DNA from 3 places in the Anaerobacillus sp. MEB173 genome. Region 3 is predicted to be linked to each of the others. Evidence: predicted binding sites of a transcription regulator. Region 3 holds the regulator's gene; each other region holds the start of a gene.
The links. Region 3 encodes Rex, which represses fermentation and respiration genes when NADH is low (regulators of the CRP and FNR family bind a similar motif). Its sites were predicted from a motif close to TTGTGAAATATTTCACAA; they were not measured.

Region 1 (3,285 bases), on a different contig from region 3:
TGTTAGTGGTCCTTGACCCATTGTAAAGAAGTGGTGGACCCATACGAAAAAGGATAAAAGTGAGATAATAACCATCGACCAAACCATTGACTTATAGCCATAAAGGTTACGGCGTGCAAACGTTGAAATGATTTCACTATAAATACCAAATGCCGGTAAGATTAAAATGTAAACTTCAGGATGTCCCCAAACCCAGAACAAGTTGGCCCAAAGCATATCCATTCCGCCATTATCCATTGTAAAGAAGTTTGTACCAAATAGACGGTCCATTGTTCCCATTGCAAGGGCTACTGTTAACACAGGGAAAGCGAAAACGATAATTACGTTAGCGATTAGCGCTGACCAAGTAAACATTGGCATTTTCATTAATGTAATACCAGGAGCTCTCATTTTAAGGATTGTTGTAATAAAGTTAATACCTGTCATTAATGTACCAATCCCGGCAATTTGAATCGCAATCATATAATAGTTCGTTCCGACATGAGTGCTAAATTCGTTACCTGCCAACGGGAAGTAGGACGTCCAGCCTGCATCAGGTGAACCCCCAATGACAAACGAAATATTAAAGAGCATTGCCCCCATAAAGAATAACCAGAAGCTTAAGGCATTCAAACGTGGGAACGCAACATCACGCGCTCCAATTTGCAGTGGTACAACAAAGTTCATAAAGAACATAATAAATGGCATTGCCATAAATAAGATCATAACGATCCCGTGTGTTGTGAAAATTTCATTATAGTGTTGGGCATCAAGGATTGTATTATCAGGTACAGCAAGCTGAGCCCGCATCATAATTGCATCGACACCACCACGGAAAAGCATGAGTAGGGCAGCGATCAAATACATAATCCCGATTCGTTTATGGTCAACAGTTGTTAACCATTCACGCCATAAGTAGCCCCATTTTTTAAAATATGTTAAACCAGCGATAATAGCAATAGTCGTTAAAGCAATCGCAACCATTGATGCGTAAATTGCTGGACTTGGGTGGGGAATGGCAAATCGACTAAAATAATCCATCATTGTATGACTCCTTTCTAGTCAGGTAAACAATTAATCTAAAAAACTAACAACTTATTAATGTGCGCTATGATCTGCTTCAATCATTTTATCGTGATCATGATCTGAATCAGTGGTTCCGTGGTTATGCTCCGGAGGCGGTGAGAAATCTAAGTGAGTTCCAGTAAACGTCATACGGCCAAGATGACCTGGCTCTAGTAATTCCTTGAATTTTTCTTCTGTTAAAGGTTCAGCCCGTTTTTTTACTTCTTCAACCCATTCATCAAAATCTGATTGTGGCATTGCTGTTACATCAAAGATATTTTCAGCAAAGCCTTTTCCACTAAAGTTCGCATTTCGACCCATATATTCACCAGGAACATCAGCGGCTAAGTGTAATGTCGTTATCATGTCGGCCATCGCATATTTTTGACCGCCGAGCTGCGGAATCCAGAAACTTGTAATCGGACCGTGGGAATAAAGCTTAAATTCAAGTGCTCGATCTGTTGGAATATATAAATAGTTGACTGTTTCAATTCCTTCTTCTGGATAACTAAAGTGCCATTTCCAGTTTGAAGATGAAGCGTAGACTACTAAAGGCGGCTTATCTTCATATCCTTGGGGTGTTGCTTCAACGATATAGTTACTTTTAACAGAAACAATGGAAAGGAAAATGATAATAATCACCGGAATCCCAACACAAACTGCTTCAACAATTGGATTCCCTTCAATGTGAGGTGGTTCATAATCGTCACTTTGCTTGGAAGCACGATATTTGAATAACATAAACACTAAAATCGCACAAACGGCAACAACAATAAATGCCATTACCCACATTGACAACATAATGTCACCAGCTAGCCTTTCAGCTTGTGGCCCTTTAGGATCTAAAACCAATAATGGTTCACATCCTGTAAGCACTGTGCCAATAGTGATAATTAGCATTAAAAAAAACCATTTGAATTTCATGGATGACGTACCCCTTTCATTTTTATAAAAAACGGAATTGTTAAATGAGTGATAAGCTGTGATTTAAATCACAATGTATAAATTAAACTTAATACCATTTGATTAAAAACACAATTTAAATGTGAACAATGTCACAAATTGTTCAGAAATGCACCAATGAATGGAAATGTAGTAATTGAAAGTAAAAAGACGTGCAAAAAGGCGAGGGAGAGGCATTTGAACCTATTGTTAAGATACTTTGTTTTAGGAATGAGGGAGAATTATGGATTTTATCGTTCCGTTAATGGCTACTCTTATTTTAGGGGCTTACAAAAAAATTTTCTGAACATATCTATTACAAATTATATAGACTAGCAGGCTTTCTGTTTGGATTAGTGATGCTTGCTCTTATCCTTTTGCTTTGGTTCGTTGCGAAAATTTTATAAAAAAATAGCCCTCACTAATTAAAATGAGGACTTATTTTTTCGCTTTTTATCGTGTTTATTTCGTAGATTCTGCTCTAACAATACTATCAAATTTGCCTTTATGGGCCCCGTCACAGAAAGGTTTTTTCTTAGAAAGACCGCATCTGCATAAAGAAAAAGTTTCTTTCGTTTCGATTTTATTTCCTTCACCATCGATTAATTCTACATCTCCGGTTACCCTTAAAGAACCATTATCATTTACTTTGATTGTTACCATTTTATTTCCTCCCTTTTTATAAAATTTTATCCAAGTTAAAAAGGGAATAGTCCAAATTAATAAAAATTCCTTGTATCCATTTTGTGTTTTTACCAAATAATAGGCATTTTAATTGTATTCTTAATTTCACTTAGTATACGATTTAAGTACCTTTCTAGAAAAGGGAAACGATTTTGAGAATGGATGGGAAAAATATAATAAGTATAAAATAAAAAATAAAAAATGAAGGGGAGGAATGTTTGTATGGAGATTGGAATAAGCACGTTTGTTGAGACAACACCAGATCCGGTAACCGGTAAGGTCATTAGTCATGCCCAGCGTATACAGGAGGTCGTAGAGGAAATTGTACTGGCTGATCAAGTAGGATTGGATGTCTTTGGTGTTGGTGAGCATCATCGTGAGGATTTTGCCGCTTCATCTCCAGCGGTTGTGCTTGCTGCTGCAGCATCGCAAACAAAACGGATACGATTAACAAGTGCTGTTACAGTGCTTTCTTCAGCAGATCCAGTCCGTGTGTTTCAGGATTTTGCTACTCTTGACGCCATTTCGAATGGCCGTGCTGAGATCATGGCTGGACGTGGTTCATTTATAGAATCTTTTCCGTTATTTGGCTATAACTTAAATGATTACAATGAG
Region 2 (3,285 bases), on a different contig from region 3:
GAACCAGTCAAGTGCTGTTGGGTGATCTTGATAAGTCGTATATGCTGTACGACGAGGTGCCCCAAAGAAACCAAGTAAATGCTGTGATCCAGACATAATAAACATACCAATCATCCAAAGCCAAGTTTGCAGCATACCAAGTTTATTAAGATATGGTGTGAACTTTCTTCCAGTCAGATTTGGAATCAACCAATATGAAATTCCAAAGAATGTAAGGAGAACGGTTGAGCCAACAGTTAAATGGAAGTGACCAACAATCCATAATGTATTATGAACAACAGCGTTCATTTGAAAACTTGCGTTAATAAGTCCGCCAATACCAGCTGGGATAAAGATTAACATCGCCATAAATGGTGTGAAGAAACGAACATCACCCCAAGGCAGCTTTTTCATCCAGCCAAATAACCCAGTTCCGCCTTTAGCACGTCCTGCAGATTCTAACGTTGCGAAGATCGAGAATGCCGTTAGTAATGATGGAATAGCAACCATAAATGTTAATGTAGTTTGTAAGAATTTCCAAAATGGTGAAATCCCTGATTCCATTAATTGATGGTGAAATCCAACTGGAATCGAGAATAAAAGTAATAGAATAAATGCCAGACGAGCTAATGAATCACTAAATAATTTTCCGCCGATTATTTTAGGAATACAAACATACCAAGCAATGTATGCTGGCATTAACCAGAAATACACTAGCGGATGTCCAAAATACCAGAATAATGTACGACTCAAAAGAACATTAATACTATCGGTCATTCCGAGTGACCATGGTAGCATTTGTAATAATACTGTCGCTGCAACACCAATACTACAAATAATCCACATAAGAATTGTAGCAACAGTCATGTGTCCGAATAATGGTGTGAGTTTTCCTTTGTTAGCCTTTTTCCAAGCAAAGTAATGGATTAATAGTGCTGTACCCAATACCCAAGTACCAACTACAAATAATGCTAAAGCCACATAATAAAGTGGATGTGCTTGTAAAGGTGCATAAAATGTATAAAGTACGGATGCTTCGTTCATTAGAATCATAATCGTAGCAAGTATTGTACCAATCGTTAGAATCCAATATCCAACCCAACCAACTTTTCGTGTTGAATCTTTAAAAGCGCCGTGAGTTCTGCTCATTCCGGAGAATAGGAAACCAAAAATAAAATATGTTGTAAATACAAGTGCAAGTAATACTCCGTGAGCAGTTAAGATTTGATAATACCCAAGCCATGAAGGTAATTCGATTAGGCCACCTCTTACTAGACCTTGTAAAACCCCGCCTAAAGCACCGATAATAAAGGCGATAAAGGCTACATAGATATGAGCCATACTTAATTTTGCATCTTTAGGTGCAACCTTTGTTCCGAGATCATTACTTTGAAATTGATCAACTTTTAATGCTGTGTTTCTCATTCTACCACCTCAATTGTCATTTGCATGTATTGGTGACCTGTACCGCAATATTCATTACATAATACGAGATAAGAACCAGGTTCTGTAAATGTATGTTCTGCCATATTCACGTGTCCAGGCGTTATCATCATGTTCACATTAGTATGTGGAATTGTAAAACTATGAACAACGTCTTTACTTGTTACTTCAAAAATAACTTTCGATCCTACAGGGACTTCGATTTTATTGGGTTGGTACCCAAAAGCCATTGCAACAAGTGTTGCTTTGTACGTGTTATCATCAATTTGTGTTAAGCCAGGCTCACCGAATGGTGAAGCTTCTAAATTCTGTGGGTCAACTTGAGCCATGTGACTTGGTGGCTGGTTTCCATATGCAAAAGCACTAACTCCAATAGTAATTAAAAATACAAATAAAGATCCGATTCCAAATGTTAGCCAAATTTTTTCATAGCGATGTAAATGCATGTAATAGTTCCCCCTCTCTTAGTTACTAAATTCTCGATAGAAATAAAGCCCATACAGCCAGCCAAGATACAACGATTGCAACACCTAAGCCCATTACAAAAACAAAGGTTCCTTTTAGTGAAGCATCATCATGTGCATCGTGTGCAGGAATGTTATCATTCTGTGATTTCAAGTTATTGCTCATATTTTTATAAACCTCCCCCAAAAAAAGATTGCAATATTTACATATTGTTAATATACTAAACATATAAACTATTAGGTGTGACATTAATCACATCGTTTCAATTTTTACACATTTACATTTAAATCACTCTCCATTAACATTTTCTATTTCTTTGTCATAATTCTTACTAAGATTATAAACGATAATTAAAATTATTATTGTGAATACTTGGTGAATTTTTGATGAAGAAAAAAATAAACACCTTTATATATTCCTCAAAAACCTATCATGTCAACGAATTCCTCATGGGAAAAACATCTCTCGGCAAATGTAAAAAATCAATTTCCTATTCTTTTATATAAAAAAATATTAAAAAATTTCTCTGTTTATGAGAGAAAGATATGGCAATTTTAAAACAAATGACTCCGTTTATACGCAGTAGTAATTAATTGTTTCTAAGAATAATTTATTTAATTAAAAACCGCGCTAAGATGATATCTAACATTGTTTGAGGTATAATAATTTTAAAATTATATGGAGGAATTTGTGATGACTCTGTACGACGATAAAGTCAAAAATAGATTAAAGCGAGTGGAAGGTCAGGTTCGGGGAATTTTAAAAATGATGGATGATGAGAAGAGTTGCCAGGATATTGTTACACAAATGGCAGCAGTAAGAAATGCATTAGATCGTGCAATTGGTGTAGTTGTGAGTTCAAATTTGGAGCATTGCATTCGTGAACAAATTGAAAAAGGCGAAGATACAGAAGAAACGATTAAAGAAGCCGTAAATTTATTAGTGAAAAGCAGATAATTATTCATTCAACCGATTGCATTCCAGCAGTCGGTTTTTATATTGGAAGAAATTAGTATATATTTGCTTCCTGTTTACATACTAAAAGTAAATCTAGGTATGGAACGGGGAATGTTCATGTTTTTTCAACAACTCAGGGGACAGGTTAAGCCTCAGAAAATAACCCCATATGATTACGCTGATTTTTTAAAGAAAAAGATAGGTATTAACGATCTACAAGAATTTCCTTATCAGTCTAAAGAACTCCATAAATATATGGGTAAAATTTTTAGTGATAGTTCTGACTTAATTACAAGGGTTTTATCACTTCCTTCAGGACAAGAAGTTTCAATTTATTACTTTACTGGATTAATTGATGAAGAACGTCTGCAAGGTGAAGTCATCTTTCCTCTCATTAAACGGATCGAAAATCAAATAAATGATAAAGTAACAAAAATTGGT
Region 3 (3,285 bases):
TGGCCCAATTGTTGGTGCCATCAGCGCTGATGTACCATATACACCAAGCGCAAAGCCTCGTTCGTTACGCGGAAAAGCAATCACAATTAAGGCCATCGTAATTGGCAGCATAATCCCGCCAGCAATCCCTTGCAGTCCTCGAAAGAAAATAAGTGAAGACAAGTTCCAGGAAAAAGAACCTAAGATAGAGGCAATTGTAAAAAGAACTAAACCGAAAATATAGAGGTTTTTATTTCCCCATTTATCACCTAAGTATCCCGTTAATGGCATCGTCACACCCATCGTAACCATAAAAATCGTAATTACCCAACCTGTGGCAACAGCGTCTGACTCAAACACTTTCATTAACTGTGGAACAGCTGGATTTAACATACTGTTATTTAGGACAAGAGTGAATGAACCAACTAATACGGTTAGTAGAACAAGCCATTTTTCTGGTAGTTTATTCATGCTGTTTCGCCATCCAATCATTTCGTAATTCGAAATATATCATCATTGCTATTTTAGCATTGTATTGTCCTTTCAGCACTAGAATACATTTGCAGTTATCCAAATGAAAAAAAACCACGTTATACTAGACGTGGTTTGAATCTTTCTTCTGTTGTTCCTCATATTCCTTTTCTGCTTTAAGCACCTTTCGATACGTAACATAAGATATCCAGATACTAATTTCATATAAAAGAAGTAACGGGCCTGTGACCATAAGGTGAGAGATTAGTTCTGGCGGTGTGATAAACCCCGCAATGACTAATAAAATAAAATAGGCAATTTTACGAGATTGCACTAAAAACTGTGGAGTCAAAATTCCTAATCTAGTTAAGAACATAACAACCACGGGCAACTGAAACAAAAGACCAAATGGTAATGTTAATTGAAACAGAAAAGAAAAGTATTCGTTAATTCCGTATTGTTCAGTAATATTTAATTGAACTGCTAACCTCCCCATGAAACCAACTACAAATGGGAAGAGAATGAAATATGAGAACGACAGTCCTGCTATAAATAAAAAGAACGAAATTGGAATATAAGAAAGTGTCGCTCTCCGTTCAACATCACGAAGGCCCGGACTAACAAAGGCCCATAGCTGATATAATGCTACTGGTGATGATAATAACAATGCTGTCAAGAAAGCAAAGTTCATATATACCTTTAAAGGATCAGTTAAACTAAAGGCGTTCATTGGAAGGCCTTCTGCCGTTGGTGCACTTTGCAAAAATGATATGAGTGGTGTCGCAAGGAAGAATCCACCGATAAGAGAGAGAATAAAAAATACGACAACAATAATAAGACGTTTTCTTATTTCCTCTATATGCTCATAAAGCGACATCCCGTTTTGTTCCATATGAAAACCCTTCCTATCTCAACAATTACTTTTCTGATTTCTTTTTATCATCATCGTCATCTGCTAATCCCTTTGTTGCATTTTTAAACTCACGAAGTGTATTTCCAGCTGCTTTTCCTAATTCCGGAAGCTTTTTAGGGCCAAAGATAATTAGTGCAACAATAGCGATTAAAGCGATACTACCTGCGCCAAGTGTTCCCACGACATTCACCTCCTATAAAAACGATTCTTTTTGTTATTCAACAAACTAGACTGGATAATGTTTTAAAAAATAGATTAACGATTGTAGCTCAACAGATAAATCAATATGGTGAACCCGAATATGTTCAGGAACAGTTAATCTTGCTGGTGTAAAATTTAGAATACCTTTTATTCCTGAATCGACAATACGATCGGCTATTTTTTGTGCCGCTATTGCTGGTACAGTTAATATTGCCACAGTTACTTCAGGGTCAAGGATTTTCTCGAAATCATCAAGATGGTAAATCGGTACAGTCCCCATGTTTGTACCAACTTTTTCAGGAGCAACATCAAAAGCCATTTCTATTTTTGTATTATTATTTTTTTGAAAGTTATAGTGTAAAAAAGCTGTACCTAGATTCCCTACTCCAATCAGTGTTACTTTTGTTAATTCATCTTGATCTAACGTTTTTCGAAAAAAAGATAATAGATAGTTAACATTATATCCATACCCTTTTTTCCCTAACGCACCGATGTAGGAAAAGTCACGTCTTATTGTTGCTGAATCAACTTTAACTGCTTCACTGAGTTCTGAGGAAGAAACACGATATTTCCCAGAGCTTTGCAAATTCTCCAAGAACCGATAGTATAACGGTAACCTCTTTGCGGTTGCTTGTGGTATCTTTGTTTGATCAAATTCCATAGCATTCCTCCAACTTCTATCCGTCAGACTGAATTATTACATATCTACTTGCTCTCTACGATAATCCCCACTTTTTCCACCTGTTTTTTCTTTCAAGTAGGTTGGTCCAATCACCATTCCTTTATCAATGGCTTTGCACATATCATAGACGGTTAAGGCTGTAGCAGAAGCTGCCGTTAATGCTTCCATCTCTACACCTGTACTCCCTTTTGTTTTCACTTGAACATCAATATTTAGTATGTGCTTATCGCCTTCTTCTTCCCATGAAAAGATAACATTAACACCCGTTAAGGCAAGCGGATGGCACATTGGTATCCAATCAGCTGTCTTCTTAGCTGCCATAATACCAGCAACTTGGGCCACACCAAGTACATCACCTTTCCCAATTGAACCCTCTTCTATTTTTGTGTAGATTTCTTTGCTCACTACTACACTTGTATGGGCAAAGGCAGTTCGAACAGTCGTTTTCTTATCAGAGATATCAACCATCTTGGCACGACCTTGTTCATTAAAATGTGTAAATGATGACATGTTAATATTCTCCCTTCTTCTATCTATTGTACAACATTTCTACAAATCTGTAAGCGTTCTGATTACTAGTTCAAAAAAAAAGTTGACACAAATTGGGCCGAGCATGAATTTTTACGAGTGTTGCCTGTCTCTCGACCAATACTGTACACTAAAATAATAAAGACATCATTAGTCTAACACGATCTCACTATTTTTAGTGTAAGAAATCGCACAACCTTTATGTAGGGATGGATGAAAAAATGATTATAATGCAATGTGTTCAATTATCAAAATCGTTTGGTGCTGAGCCAATTTTATCGAATATAAAGTTAGAAGTTCAATCGAGGGACCGAATTGCTCTGATTGGGAGAAACGGTGCCGGCAAATCAACATTATTAAAAATTATTACAGGACAGATGTCGTTTGATTCTGGTGAGTTAATTATTCCAAAGGATGTTAAGTTAGGATATTTAGCACAAGACACTGGGCTTGAGTCCAACCTCTCGATTTGGGAAGAAATGCTTGCTGTCTTTCAACCTCTGCAGAAAAT

Region 1: a site for Rex is predicted at 2,088-2,105, ahead of qoxA (cytochrome aa3 quinol oxidase subunit II). Genes of this name have one in related genera too.
Region 2: a site for Rex is predicted at 2,128-2,145, ahead of ACJ2A9_RS18035 (cytochrome c oxidase subunit 2A). Genes of this name have one in related genera too.

Annotation. Positions count from the first base shown of each region.
Region 1 is NZ_JBJMAU010000030.1:1,546-4,830, reverse strand. Features, by position in the region: gene qoxB (cytochrome aa3 quinol oxidase subunit I) at 1-1,020, opposite strand, end outside; gene qoxA (cytochrome aa3 quinol oxidase subunit II) at 1,078-1,968, opposite strand; gene ACJ2A9_RS22840 (CDGSH iron-sulfur domain-containing protein) at 2,449-2,649, opposite strand; gene ACJ2A9_RS22835 (LLM class flavin-dependent oxidoreductase) at 2,893-3,285, shown strand, end outside.
Region 2 is NZ_JBJMAU010000012.1:11,960-15,244, reverse strand. Features, by position in the region: gene ACJ2A9_RS18045 (b(o/a)3-type cytochrome-c oxidase subunit 1) at 1-1,404, opposite strand, end outside; gene ACJ2A9_RS18040 (cytochrome c oxidase subunit II) at 1,401-1,868, opposite strand; gene ACJ2A9_RS18035 (cytochrome c oxidase subunit 2A) at 1,894-2,052, opposite strand; gene ACJ2A9_RS18030 (metal-sensitive transcriptional regulator) at 2,581-2,844, shown strand; gene ACJ2A9_RS18025 (spore germination protein) at 2,962-3,285, shown strand, end outside.
Region 3 is NZ_JBJMAU010000027.1:8,453-11,737, reverse strand. Features, by position in the region: gene ACJ2A9_RS22460 (MDR family MFS transporter) at 1-450, opposite strand, end outside; gene tatC (twin-arginine translocase subunit TatC) at 575-1,342, opposite strand; gene ACJ2A9_RS22450 (twin-arginine translocase TatA/TatE family subunit) at 1,368-1,544, opposite strand; gene ACJ2A9_RS22445 (redox-sensing transcriptional repressor Rex) at 1,590-2,225, opposite strand; gene moaC (cyclic pyranopterin monophosphate synthase MoaC) at 2,262-2,756, opposite strand; gene ACJ2A9_RS22435 (ABC-F family ATP-binding cassette domain-containing protein) at 2,996-3,285, shown strand, end outside.